Regions from separate parts of the Thermanaeromonas sp. C210 genome, predicted to be linked through region 1. Evidence: riboswitches for the same ligand, from Rfam matches in the RefSeq annotation. Region 1 holds a riboswitch; the other holds the start of a gene.
What was found. Region 1 has a riboswitch for cyclic di-GMP ahead of flgB (flagellar basal body rod protein FlgB). Riboswitches for the same ligand answer to the same signal wherever they lie in the genome.
Positions count from the first base shown of each region.

Region 2: linked by a shared signal. The riboswitch ahead of TAMC210_RS07320 (HD-GYP domain-containing protein) and the one ahead of flgB (flagellar basal body rod protein FlgB) in region 1 are both predicted to bind cyclic di-GMP.

Region 1 covers NZ_BLWF01000004.1:413,824-420,830, forward strand. The annotation lists gene TAMC210_RS12395 (FliH/SctL family protein) at 1-4, opposite strand, end outside; gene fliG (flagellar motor switch protein FliG) at 1-998, opposite strand, end outside; gene fliF (flagellar basal-body MS-ring/collar protein FliF) at 1,008-2,570, opposite strand; gene fliE (flagellar hook-basal body complex protein FliE) at 2,582-2,896, opposite strand; gene flgC (flagellar basal body rod protein FlgC) at 2,936-3,364, opposite strand; gene flgB (flagellar basal body rod protein FlgB) at 3,367-3,759, opposite strand; cyclic di-GMP riboswitch class I at 3,947-4,050, opposite strand; gene TAMC210_RS12425 (bis-aminopropyl spermidine synthase family protein) at 4,153-5,217, opposite strand; gene TAMC210_RS12430 (AbrB/MazE/SpoVT family DNA-binding domain-containing protein) at 5,329-5,556, opposite strand; gene fliS (flagellar export chaperone FliS) at 5,683-6,102, opposite strand; gene TAMC210_RS12440 (flagellar protein FlaG) at 6,233-6,595, opposite strand; gene TAMC210_RS12445 (hypothetical protein) at 6,654-7,007, opposite strand, start outside.
Region 2 covers NZ_BLWF01000002.1:634,961-641,967, reverse strand. The annotation lists gene TAMC210_RS07340 (PIN/TRAM domain-containing protein) at 1-626, opposite strand, end outside; gene TAMC210_RS07335 (DUF1573 domain-containing protein) at 813-1,208, shown strand; gene radA (DNA repair protein RadA) at 1,201-2,565, opposite strand; gene TAMC210_RS07325 (phosphatase) at 2,590-3,327, opposite strand; gene TAMC210_RS07320 (HD-GYP domain-containing protein) at 4,061-4,696, opposite strand; cyclic di-GMP riboswitch class I at 4,788-4,878, opposite strand; gene TAMC210_RS07315 (AbrB/MazE/SpoVT family DNA-binding domain-containing protein) at 4,949-5,284, opposite strand; gene pnpS (two-component system histidine kinase PnpS) at 5,290-6,738, opposite strand; gene TAMC210_RS07305 (HD-GYP domain-containing protein) at 6,756-7,007, opposite strand, start outside.

The DNA.
Region 1 (7,007 bases):
GCATCCTGTCCACCCCTGGCGATAATAATCTCCCCGGTTTCGTCCAGGCGGCGAATGATCTGAACTATCCGCTGCTGGGCAGCCTCTACGTCCCGCAGCCGGGTAGGACCCATATACTCGATGTCCTCTTTGAGCATTTCCGCCGCCCGCTTGGAAAGGTTGCGGTAGATGCGGTTGGCCACTTCTTCGCTGGCCGTCTTCAGGGCCAGGGCCAGGTCCTTCATGTCCACTTCCCGGAGAACCCGCCGGATGGAATTGTCGTCCAGGACAATGATGTCCTCAAAGACGAACATGCGCTTGCGTATCTCGTCGGCCAATTCGGGATCTTCCTGCTCCAAGGATTCCAGTATGGTGCGCTCGGTGGCCCGGTCCACCCGGTTAAGGACGTCCACGAGGGCCTTTATCCCGCCCGCCACGGCGAAGTCCTGCCCCACCACGGAAGAGAGGCGCTGCTCTAGAATCTGCTCCAGTTCCCGCACCGTTTCCGGAGAGGCCCGCTCCATGAGGGCCAACCGCTTGGCCACATCGGCCTGGAATTCCTCCGGAAGGGAGCTTAGCACCACTGCCGCCTGTTCCGGCTCCAGGTAGGCCAAAATTAGGGCGATGGTCTGGGGGTGCTCGTTATAGAGGAAATTCACCAGCTGCTTGGGGTCTGCCTTGCGAATGGTGTTAAAGGGCCGAATCTTGGACGTAGCCATCAGCTTCTTGATAATCTCGGCCGCCCGGGCGGGACCTACCGCCCTCTCCAGCACCTCCCGGGCATACTTTATGCCGCCCTGGATAATGTACTGCCTGGCCTCATGGAGCTCCCAGAATTCATCCACGACATGCTGTTTGGTCTCCGGGTCTACCGTGGTGGTGTTGGCGATCTGGTAGGTAACCCGTTCCATGTCCTCCTGGGGCAACTGTTTTATGACCAGGGAGGACAATTCGGGACCCAGAGTTATGAGAAAAATGGCGGCCTTCTCCAGGCCGGTTAGTTGCCTCTGCCGCGCCACTTTTACAGTTTACTCCTCCCTCAACCATGCTCTAAGGAGCTGGGCCACATCTTCCGGATGCTGCCGTACCAGCTCCCGCAGCTTCTCCTGGCGGGCCCGGCGTTCTATCTCCTCCCGTCGCTCTTCTTCACTGACGGCGACCTGTTCTTCCGTCACCCGGGCACCCGGGAGGGGCAACTCCACCCCCGCCAGGGGCTCCGCGACGGGTGCCGCCCGGCGTCGCCGCCATACGATGAGGAGTACTATGAGGAAAATCAGTAGGGTCAACCCGGCTGCCGCCAGGCCGGCATATAAGAGGATCTGGTGCCGGCGGCGCTCCGCCTCCTCGGCAGCCGCCATTTCAGCCGCAGCCCTCTCCTGCCAGGTGTTGTCGAAGGCCAGGCTCAAGACCGCTATCTGGTCGCCCCGTTCAGGCTGGTAGCCCACCGCCGCCTCCACGATCTGGCGGATCTGCTCTTCCCTGGCAGGGTCCACCGGCCCGTTGACGGCTACGGAGGTGGAAAGCCTCCTTATCTGGCCCGGAGCGTATACGATGCGCGTCTGGGTTTCGTCCAGCTCGTAGTTACGCGTGATGTCGGATTTCTCGTAAGTGCTGTTTTCCGGCATTACCACCGCGTAACCCGGCGGCTCCCTGTTGGGATCGCCCGCCGGCCCGCCGGCCGCACCGCCGGTGCCCTGCTCGGTTATAACTTGCTCACTGCGGAGGGCTCCCTCGTCACCCCACTCCTTACGGAAGACTTCCTGCTGGTTAAAATCAAGCTCCGCATTCACCATCACTACGGCCTGCCCGGGACCCAAAATCCTGGTGAGCATGTTTTGAATCCGCTGCTCGAGGTCCTTTTCCAGGGCCTGCTTGAGCTCCTGTTGCTTTTGCTGCTGGGCGGTGATGGGGCCGCTTTCACCCTCGGCCAAACCCGCGCTCAAAACATTGCCCTGGGTATCAATGATATGCACATTTTCCGGTTTAAGACCTTCTACGCTGGCCGCCACCAGCTGCATTATGCCCTGGACCTGCTCGGGCCGGAGACGGGCCAGGGGTTTTAGCTTCAAGACGATGGAGGCCGAGGGCGGGGCCTGCTCCTCCAGGAATACGCTCGGCTGGGGCAGCACCAGGTGAACCCGGGCGTCCTCCACTTCTTCCAGGGAAGTAATGGTGCGCTGCAGCTCCCCCTGCAGGGCCCGCTGGTAGTTAATGTGCCGTTCAAAATCGGTCATACCCAGTTTATTCTGGTCGAAGAGCTCGAAGCCCAGGGTCTGCCCGCCCAGTACACCGGCGCTGGCCAGGTCCAGGCGCGTCTCGTAGACTCTGTCCTGGGGCACCAGGATGGTGGTCCCCTCATCGGCCAGTTGAAAGGGGATGTTCATCTCCTTCAGCTTGGCCACCACCGCGGCCGCATCTTGCTGGTCGAGGCCGGTAAACAAGGGTGCATACTTAGGCCTTATTAACCACGTGATAAATAAAGTGCCGGCCACCAGGCTTGCTACGACCACCACCAGCAGGGCCGACCGCCTGGAGGGTGTAAGGTTGCTCCAATAACCGGTCACTTTTTGCGGTAGGTCCTGGAACTTCATCCCCCAACTCCTTACAACTGCATCCGGAAGATTTCCTGGTAAGCTTCCAGCACTTTATTGCGCACCTGCACCGCCAGCTGGAGGGATAAACTAGCTTCTTCCAGGGCGAGGGTCACCTGGTGGAGGTCCTGCACCTGCCCGGCCAAGTACTGGAAGGTAAGCCTATCGGCCTGTTTCTGGCTTTCTTCCAGCTCCCTTAATTTGGCGGCCAGTATCTCGCCGAAGGACGCCGCCAACTGCGCTGCGCCGGACCTGGCAGGGCCTTCCTCGCCGGGAACGAGCTTTCCCGCCATGGGCATGAGCATGGAGACTTGACTGGATAACACGGGTGCATCCCCTCTCCTCGGTAAAGCCTTCTATCCCAATTATACGCGGCCGATCTCCAAGGCCTTCAGGGAAATACTTTTGGCGGCGTTGAGAACCGTGGCATTAGCTTCATAGGCCCGCGCAGCGGTAATCAGATCTACCATCTCGTTTACCACGTTGATGTTGGGGAAGGCCACATAGCCCCGGGCGTCCGCATCCGGATGGGAAGGGTCGTATACCAGCCTTGGGGGCGTGCTGTCTTCCACAATGGCCGCCACCCTTACGCCGCCACCCGGCCATTGGGTCCTTTGCGGGGCCATAGCCGCCTGCAGGCGCTCGGCAAAAACGGCAACCCGCCGGCGGTAGGGACCCCCCCCGGCCGTGCGGGTGGTGTTGATGTTGGCCAGGTTACCGGCTATCAAATCAATGCGCAAACGCTCTGCCGTCAGTCCCGAAGAGCTAATGGCCAGGGCGGGAAGAAGTTCCACCCCTATCGCCTCCCTTCGCTAATAACATGCCGCAGCATCCCCAGGCGGCCGTTTAGCTGGTGTACCAGGAGGTTGTAGTTGAGGGTGTTCATGACCAGCTCCACCATTTCCCGATCCACGTCCACATTGTTGCCGTCTTCCCTCATGGAAGTGGTCCGCTCCTGTTCGACCCGCGGCTCCAGGGAAAGAGCGTCCTGCGGAAGGTGCCGGGGATGGGTGCGGTAGAGGGGCAACCCACCTCCGCCGTTTAAAGCACGCCGTAGTTCGTCCTCAAAGGTCACGTAATAACGCTTGAACCCCGGCGTGTTGACATTGGCGATGTTGTGGGCAATAGTTCGCTGCCGCAGGGCGGCAGCGTCCAGGGCTTTGCCCAGTACCTGCAGGGTAGGCGTCATGAACACCTAAAATCCCCTCTTTTTCTTTTTTTTTCGTCTTTCTCCGCCTAATTTAGTTTAATAAGAAATTGGTAAAATGTGTATCCGACCACCGTCCTAATTTTCTCTGGGACTACGGTCCCCAAGAAGGGCGCCTTAGTAAAAAGGCCTGCTCCTCCCAAGGGCAGGCCTTTTCTCCCACTCCAGGAACGGCAGCCTGGCGATCTTAGCCCCTTGCTTCTTTAAGGAGCCGGGGCCGTAGACCCATGGCTTTGCGCGCTTCCCCTTTCGGAGAGCTTGCCCTTGACATAAACTTCCTGGAGTAAAAAACTCTTACTGTTTGACTGGATAGATTCAACATCTATTGGCAAAATCCTGCACCGTTCGCCAAATTTTAGGTAAAAAATTTTGGCCTCAACCGTATATGAGGGCCTCTTTATCCACGTACAGCTCGCACTCAGCAGCCTCGTTTCTTAGGCCCTCTACTTGTCCCAGGGTCTGGATGCGGTACATGGCCGAACGATACCAATTGATGCGCGGGGGGAACTTTAGGAAGGGAAAGGTCTTCTTAAGGCTGGGAAGAAGGTAATCCCAGTTCACGTAGTGGTTGAAATCCTCGATAATGTCGGTGATGGTGACTTTAAATTTGCCCACCAGAAGCTGCTGGAGTTCATTCCATTTCCTGAGGGAAGACTCCGCATGGGTAAGGCCGAAATAGCCGGCACACCCTTCTCCCCTCAAGCTGAGAAGCCCCCGACCTAAACAGACCTCGAGTGCCTCCAGGGTTTCCGGGGGATCGGTAGTAAAGGTATGGAAGGAGCCTACGTACTCCTCGGGCAGCTTTTGGCGAAAGTCGTACCTCCGGGCCTTTACCGGGAGCCGGTTTTCCTCCGCCACCTCGTTAATGAAGTCGATAAGCCGGTCGTCGATTTCCAGGACGACCACTTCCTCGGGCATCCCCGAGAGCCCGGCGGCCAAGCTTACGAGATCGTCATCGCCCAACACCAGCAGCCGTTTCCCCGCCAGGTCCCCCCGGTCCGCCATAAGGGCTATTCTGCTCACCGTGGTTTCCGCCGTCACAAAGCCCTGATCGTATTCTTTGATGGGCTCCGGACGCCGCCCCGCAATTTCTACGAAGCGCCGGTATAATCCCTCCAGGTCCTGCCACGACACCCCCCGGCCCAGGCAGCCAGGGCAGACAAAATCTTTCTCCGGTTCTATTCCCTCCCTGACCGCCATATCCTTTCCTGCGGCAGTAAAGGTAAGGGAGCCATCACCCTCCATTTTTACCCAGCCCCGCCGGTGGAACAGATCAACGGACGCGGCCACCACGTTAAAGGGCAGGCGCGACCTCTGCACTACCTCCCAAAAGTGGGACGTCACCAGAAGGCTGGAAATAATCCCCTCGATATCCCTCTCGGACACCGGTATCCCCGTCTCTTCTTCAACTTCGCGAGCAATCTCTTCCTTCAGATCCATAATCTTCCCCCTCTCTCCCAAACATCAAAAAAGGGAAGCCCGCGTAGTGCCTCCCCGTTTTTTCAGTACACCAAAGTTTTAACATTTACAGGCCGCATCCGTCAAGCGCCTTCAGGAGAGATTACGGCCTTCCACCTTTATTTTGCCAACCCTTTTATTCTCCACCGCGCCTTCCCCCAGAAAGCTGTCCAGGACGAGCCTGCGCAGTACCACCTTGTCCCCCTGAACTTCAACGGCCACATGGTCCCCCGCCTCCCAGGCCAGTAGTTCCCTGATCTCCTTGGGTATCACTATCTGCCCGCGGCTGGACAGCTTGGTGATGGCAATGTGACTGGCCACTACTGACGCCTCCCATCCCACGCGCAGCCCTAACTTCCTTTAATCCCCGGCCGTATTGCTTCCCGTCAAGGGGTGTCCTAACCCCCTCTTAGAGCAGCTCCCTCGGCACCCCGCTTCCCTGGCCGGCTAGCCCTGCAGGTTCAGGTTGCCGGCCTGGGTATCGGAACTGCGACTCTGGCCTTTCTTAACTGCCTCTTCCCAGGCATCCCGCAACCCCTGGAGCAGTTCGATAACCTCTTCTACCATATCGGCCTTTTTGTTTATGTTGGCCTGGACCAGGTACCAGTGCATGAACTCGTAAAGCCGGTAGAGCTGGCGGGCCACCTCCCCGGCTTCAAAGTTCAAACCGGCCATGAGCTCCGCCAGTATCTCCTGGGCACGGATTAAGTTCTCGTTTGCTCTTCCGTAATCCCTGTCTTTTAAGGCTGTCAGGCCCTGGCGGCAAAACCTGAGCCCTCCATCGTACATCATAAGGACCAGCTTTTCCCGGGAGAGGGTAAACACCTGGTTTGTTCGATAGGCCTGATAAGGGTTGTTGAGGGCCATCTCCTTCACTCCCCACCGAATACCTGATGAGAGGCCTGCGCCATGACCGTCCGGCCGCCCAGCGCCGGCCCTTCCCCTCCCCAGACCGGCCAACCTCTGTCGCCCGTCTCCGGCACGCCGGCGGGCTCTTTTATATGAGGGCGTCTATAATGAGCCCCACCACTTGCTGCATGCGGGAGGCCGCCTCCAGTATGTTCTGGGGAGGTATCCTCCGGATGACTTTCCCTTCCCCGTCGATGATATAGACGTACAATTCGCCGTCCTCTTCGTTGAGTTCAAAGCGCAACTTGATATTAAAGGCGTCAACCGTCTTGTTGACCTGGTCCACCGCCTGGGCTACCCTTTCATAAGGGTAACTTCCCAGGTTCCCCCGCTCTTCGTGTTCTTTGCGTTCGGTGCTTACCCTTATCCCCTTGGCCGTCTGTACTTGCCGGTTTGAGGTTTGTCCCTGAACCTGGCCGATGATTACCGGGTCCACACCCTCGATGCGCACGGCAACACCTCCCCCCTGCACCGCTTCTTGTTTATTGCACTTTTATTGCCCTCGAGCCTCAACGGGCCTTATCCAGGAACGCCCCCTGCACGGGGCAGTCTGGAGCACCGTAAGCGGTAAATAATTGCCTTGCCTGCTGCACCTCCGCCAGTTTGTCCATGATTTGATCCCTGAGGCGCCCGGCCACCTCTAAAGAAGCCCTCTCCGTCTCCCCCACCTGCTCCACCAGGGCCCTAATTTCCCCCTCCAGGGCTTCCAGTTCCCCGGAATAATCCCCGTCACCGGGTGCCTGGCCCTCGCGCAAATATTCCCACCTTTTCTCCAGCTCTTCCAGTTCTCCTATAACTTCGTCTTTGCGGTCCAGGACGGCTCCCAGCTCCTCAAGGCTGCCGAGGGTCAACAGGCGGTGTTG
Region 2 (7,007 bases), on a different contig from region 1:
TTCCGCTTCAGTACATCCGAAGAATCGGCGATATGGCGCAGCTCTTCCAGGACAAAGCCCGGTATGATCATCGTCCCTTCCAGAAAGCCGGTCTGAATGATATCGGCAATGCGGCCGTCGATGATGACACTGGTGTCGAGGATCTTGGCCCCGCTCCGGGCGCCCTCCCCCTTGGACCTATCTTTGCCCAGCCTGGGGAGAAAGGCGAACAGGCTCCATATCTCTTCCCTTCTCTTGGTCCCCAGGCTCCAGCCCAGATACCCCAGGAATATGCTCCCGATCATGGGAATATAGGGGCCCACAAAAGGCAGGTGAACAAAGGGCGCCCCGATAAGATTAGCAATTATAAGGCCAATAACCAGTCCCAGGGCTCCGCTCACCAGTTCCTGGGCCGACAGGCGTTGCAGGCGGGCCTCCAGCCAGCGGACGAACTGCAGCCCCCAATCCACCAGGCGGTGGGCCAGGGCATAACCGGCCAGGGCAAAGAGCAGGGTCACCAGGCCCAAGAGAGGCCACTTGGCCCCCGGAGGCCCCGTAGTCCAGAGGGACAGACCGGCCTGCCCCACAGAAAACCCTACGGCGGCCATGACCAAAGAAATAGCCGCTCGTATCAACCGATAGAACATGCGATCACCTGCTTCTTTCTCACTTTTTCTGATTATTCCTCACCTGCCCCCATATTATACCAAGTTGGTGTTCGGCGTCTCCATTATAACAGATATTTGCAATGCTGGCAAACTCGACCGCCCCACCGTTGACAGCCTCTGAACCCCCTGCTTATAATTAGTTTAGCACAAAGGAGGGGTGGCGGGATGTCCGATCTTTTATGCGATCGCTTTCAACAAATCGTGGCCCAATACACCCTTAGGCATAAGAGTATCCTGGATATTCTCTCCAAGATTCAGGAAGCCCAGGCCCGGGTCCAGCGGGCGGTAGCCAAGGCGGTAACTAATTGTGGCTGTATCCAGGTTCAGGCCGCCAAGCAGAACCTCCCGGCTGGTGTAGGCATGGCCGAACTTCCCTCCTACCTGACCAGCCATCTCTTAGGCGAACTCTGCCCCGACTGCCGGGAAACCGTAGAAGAGGAATTAGGCCAGCTATTCTTCTACCTAACTGCCCTTTGCAACACCCTGGACATCAGCCTGACCGACGTCCTGGACAAGGAACAGGACAAACTCTGCACCCTGCGGTATTTCAGCCTCACCTAGTTTTCCCCAAGGCCAACTTTAGACCTTCGGTTATAGTACGCACGAAATACACTTCGCCCTCCTGCCGGGAGGGGAAAGTTTTCTTATTGCCTTCGGGCAGTATAAAGCGGGTAAACCCCAAGCGCCGGGCTTCTTCTACCCGCTTTTCGGCCTGGGCCACGGCCCGTACCTCTCCCGCCAGGCCTACCTCCCCCACAACGAGGAGGTGGGGATCTAGGGGCTTATCTTGCAGGCTGGAGGCTATGGCCAGGCAGACGGCCAGGTCGGCGGCCGGCTCGGTTATGTTGATGCCGCCAGCGACGTTTAGGTAGACATCATGGGTACCGAGGGGCAGGTGGCCCCTCTTCTCCAGCACGGCCATGAGGAGCAGGGCCCGGTTGTAATCCAGACCGGTAGACAGTCTCCGGGGGTGGCCGAAGCTGGTGCGGCTGACCAGGGCCTGGATTTCCAGGAGGAGGGGACGCGTCCCTTCCAGGCAAGCCGTTACCACTGAACCGGCCACCCCGTGGGGACGCTCTGCCAGCAGAGTCTCCGACGGATTGGGCACCTCCTTGAGCCCCTGGGAAGTCATAGCAAATACTCCCACCTCGTTGGTGGAACCGAAACGGTTCTTGGCCGCCCGCAGCAGCCGGTAGGCCTGCATTCCTTCCCCTTCCAAGTAGAGGACGCAATCCACCAGATGTTCCAGCACTTTGGGCCCGGCCAGAAAACCGTCCTTGGTGATGTGCCCTACCAGGATGGCCGCCGGCCCACCCTTCTTGGCCGCGCGCAGAAAGGCGGCCGCGCTCTCCCGCACCTGGGACAGGCTGCCGGCCGCAGCAGGGAGGTCGGGCAAGAAAACCGTCTGGATGGAGTCCACGATGACGACCACCGGTTCCAGGGCTTCCACCTGCTGCAGGATGGTCTGCACGTTGGTTTCGGCCAGCAAATAGATCCGCCGGGACAGGGCGCCCAGGCGCTGGGCCCGGAGGCGGGTCTGGCCTGGAGATTCTTCGCCGGAAACGTACAGCACCGCCCCATACCTTTCGGCCAGAGAATGGGCCAGCTGAAGCAAAAGGGTGCTCTTACCAATGCCTGGAGCCCCCCCTACCAGGATTAATGATCCCGGCACCAGCCCCCCGCCCAGGACGCGGTCCCACTCCCTTACATCAGACTGGAGTCTCTCGGCCCCTATTTCCGGCGCGTCCGCCAGCAGGACCGGGGAGGTGTTCTCCCCGGCGTGGGAAGAAGAAAGCCTTGCGGCCCCTTCTACTTCCCTGGTCAGGGAGTCCCAGGCTCCGCAGACCGGACAGCGTCCGAGCCAGCTCGCGCTCTCGTAACCACAGGCCTGACAAACGAAGCGCACCCTGGTCTTCATGGGGCTCACCCCCGTCTTAAGGGGCTAGGACCTCCCAGCCCGGGAGCGGCGGCGGTGCCAGCCAAGGTACTCCTTGACGCGGCCGGCCGTCAGGTTGATTATCTGGTCCTCGCCGATACCCGCCCCCCTAACCACCTGCCAGGCCCGGACGAAATTCCCCACGGCCGTATGGATATGGGCATCGCTGGATATGACCACCGGGGCTCTGTACTGTTTGGCCAGCCGGCCCAGTTGCTGGCAGCGCGGCAGGCTGCCCGGACGGCTGACCAAAAAGGAATTATTGTTGAACTCCAAAGCCTTATTGTTGGCAGCCGCAGCTTTGGCCACTGCCTCCAGGTCTATGGGGAAATCCGGATTGCCGGGATGAACTAGGATATGGACCAGGGGGTGGCTGAGGGCCGCCAGGGCCGCCCGGGTGTATTCTTCCTGGGAGCGTCCATCGAAACCGACCCCGGAATGGAAGCCGGCCAGGACGATATCCAGCCTTTCGAGGATCCCTTCCGGTACATCCAAGTGGCCCTCTTCATCGATGATATTAGCCTCTACCCCCCTCAAAATTTCTACTTCTCCCAGCTTGCGCGGCAGTGCTGTAATATTATGGAAATAATACTCGTGGGGACCGCCCGGCATGCGGAGGCCGTGGTCAGTGATGGCGATGAGCTTTAAACCTTTATCAGCCGCCGCTTCGGCCAGCTCTTTGACCGTACTGTACGCATGGCCGCTGGCCACGGTGTGGGTGTGGAGATCCGCTTCGCAGTACACCTCTACCTACCCCTTCCTGTTCTTTCCCGTCGCCCTCCAAATAAAGTATAACGCAAGATAGGCCCCTTGTCTTTGCAAAATCCTTCTAAAAAAAACCGGGCTTTATCAGCGAAATAGATCGCGCGTTCATAAATAATTCGCAGGCCGCGGGGCCATAATAGTAGTGTCAGGGTCCGTAAGGGCCGAGCCCAGAGGGTTGCCGGGTCTCCAGAGTGAGGCTCGGTAACCTTCGGCCAAAGGTTGGTACCGGGTCCCGGGGGCTCGGTACCAGCCGGCGGGCAGATCGCCGGTAGGTCCGTCAGGGCTTGCCGGCAGTCCAAGGATTGCCGGCAGGTCTGCAAGGATCACCGCCGGTCGAGCTAAGATAGTCAGGGGTGCCGCAGGCTTCTAGGCATTAGTTAGTGGGCTGGAGGTCGGCGCCTGGTCGAGAGATCCGGGTCGGCTTCTAAGGTATCCCTGATTATCGAGTCAAGGCTACGGTGAGTCCTGTAATGGTCTGGGGTAGTCGAAAGACTGCCTCGGGCTACGTAAGGATTTGTCGTAGCCGGAGCGAAGGTCCTTATGGGCTCTTTAGAAGGAAGGCCGCCATTTAAGTTTTGAGGGCGGCCTTCTATTGTTTTTCTTAAAAAAAATGGCCCAGATAACCTCTGGGCAAGTAAGTATATATAAAAAGGAGGTCAGAGGACGCTTTACTAAAGGGCTGGCGGGTAAGTGGTTTATCCTTTAATTGAAATTATAATTCATTACTGTTAAAAGTCCATGTTGTTCTCTTTAAGATTTCATTAATTTTGGAGGGCGTAGGCCGTCGCTGTCCTTTTAAAAGATGCATTGTTAAGGAGAAGAGGGCTTCGACCAGTTGGGGATCGAACTGGCTGCCGCTGCACTCCTTTACTTCTTGTAAGGCAGCCGCCAGTTCGCGCTTCTTCTGGTAAGGGCGGCTCGACGTCATGGCATCCAACGCATCGGCCAGGGCTATAATCCTGGCTCCCAGGGGTATTTCCCCCTTACAGAGGCCGCTGTAGCCGCTCCCATCCCACTTTTCGTGGTGATAAAGGACCATCTCCCTAATGGCTTGCCAGTCGTCTCCCTCGGGGAGCAGCCGGCAGCCTTCCCGGGGATGCTCATACATCTTTTGCCATTCGTCTTCGGTCAGGGGCCCCTTCTTATGCAGGATGCTACGGTCAATGGTAAGCTTGCCTACGTCATGTACCAGAGCTCCCCAAAAGGTTTGACGCACCTGGGCTTTTGGAAGTCCTAACTCCTGCGCCAATTGATAGCTGATGGCCGCCACGTGGACACTGTGGCGGTAAGTAAGCCGCGAGTGGTAATACAGGCGCTGTAGCAGAGTAACGACGGTGTCTTCCAGCACTTACCACGACATTCCTTCCTAAAAAGGCGCCCCCGGTAACGGCTCAAACAAAATAAACCTTGCTCCCAGGCAAGGCACTCCTTCCTTGCGAGCCGGCAGCCTGGCGATCATAGCCCCCCAGCGGGAGCCTTAGACCCATGGCTTTGTGCCCCTGCCTTTCGACAGGTTTACCCTGAGGCAGCTCACTTTTTTCGACGAAATTATTTATTGTTGTACCATATATTTACTTATTCGACACCGCCCTCCCGAATCCTACCCCCTGGGAGAATTCCCACCTATTCCCACCACTTGCAGATCCAGTTCCCGCGCCAGGGTTTGGACATACTGGAGGGCACAGCGCCGGCACAAGGCCTCCCCCCCCAGGATGATGAGGTTTACCGTGCACCCACACACGCCGCAGATCCTTTGGGGCTGGCTTTTGCGCAAGCACCACTCTCCCTCCTCCCGGACGACGAACTCCACTTCCTCTCCGGTCCGTATTCCCAGTTGTTGCCGCATTTCCGCCGGCAGGGTAACCCTCCCTTTGACGTCTACTACGCGCCGGTACACCTTCCTCCGCTCTTGTTCATCTTTATTTTTTGCGGGCATCTAACTCATCCCCCTTCCATCCTCCTCATTAGGGGAACTACAAAATGAAAGGTGCTGCCCTTCCCCACCTGGCTTTCCACCCCCACCGTGCCCCCGTAGGCTTCCACCATATGCTTCACGATGGCCAGACCCAGGCCCGTCCCTCCCATGGCCCGGGACCGCGCCTTGTCTACCCGGTAGAATCGTTCGAAGATCCGCGGCAGGCTCTCGGCGGGAATACCTATCCCCGTATCCCTCACCTGTACCCGGGCCCGCGAACCTTCCCGGGAGGCCGTCACCGTTACCGAACCCCCCTCCGGAGTGTACTTGATGGCATTATCCAACAGATTGAGGAGGATTTGGTCCAGGAAGTGTTCCGGAAGCCTCAGCAGGGGGAGGTCGGGGGGAAGGTCTGTCTTGAGACTCACTCCCCTTTCTTCAGCTAAAGGCCTTACCACCTCCATTACCCTTGCGACGGCCTGGGGCAGCGAGGCCCCCATCCCCACCGGTTCCGGCCTGCGGTGTTCCACCCGGGAAAGGGTTAAGAGGTCCTCGATGAGGCGCTGCAGGCGCTGGGCTTCGCTATTGATAATCCCCAGGAAGCGGCGGCTGGTCTTCTCATCGGCCAGGGCCCCCTCCAGGAGGGTTTCCACAAAGCCCCGGATGGAAGTGAGGGGCGTGCGCAGTTCATGGGAAACATTGGCCACGAATTCGCTGCGCATCTGCTCCAGACGCCGGATCTCGGTTATATCCCGCAGGGAAAGGACGGCTCCCACAATGCGGCCCCGCTCCCCCAGGATGGGGGCTCCGTGGACGCGGAAAAGGCCGGCGCTGGTAGGAAAGAGCCTTACTTCGGCCTCCGCCGGCTTACCTTTATCCAGGATCTCCTTGGCCAGCCGGTCCAGTTCGTGATTGCGGATGATCTCCAGGAGATACTTTTGCTGCATCTCGTGCTCCTTTTTCTCCAAGAGAGCCTCCGCCGCCGGGTTGCACAGCATCACCCGCCCCACCTGGTCCACGGCCACCACGGCATCAGTAAGGCTGGCCAGGATGGCTCTCACTTTATTACGTTCGTTGGAAATTTCTCGTATATTGCTGCGGAGCCGGTCTACCATTTCATTCAGATGGCGGGCCAGGAGGCCTAATTCATCATTGGTCAGCACCTCCAGGCGCTGCTCCAGATCACCGGAAGCAATCCGCCGGGTGGCGGGGAGCATGTCCCCCAAGGGACCCAGGAGGCTGCGGGCCACCAGGTAGGTGCCGCAGGTTAGGAGGATCAGTCCTCCCAGGGCGAGCTTAAAGAAACCGCTCTCCAGCAGCTTTAGGGTATATGGGGCGGTGCCTGGCGGCAGTATGGGCATGCCTTCCATCCATTGGTACCAGAGGCTGTAGCGGATGATCAGGAAGGCCAGGAAGGAATACCCCAGGGCCAGGGCGGCGACCCGGACTGTTAGCCGGCGTGCCAGGCGGTGCAATTCCCTCAACTCCCCGGTTAGTTAGGATTTTGCCCGTCCAGGAGGACGTGGGCCACGGCTATGACTCCCGGATCAAACTGCCGTCCCGCTCCACGCTCCAGGGCTTCCAAGGCTTCACCAGCGGACCGGGTGGGCTGATAGGGCCGGGGCGAAGTCATGGCGTCAAAGGCGTCGGCCACAGCAATGAGACGGGCCCCCAGGGGGATGTCGGGCCCCTTTAGCCCGTAGGGATAGCCCCTGCCGTCATAGCGCTCGTGGTGGAGGCCCGC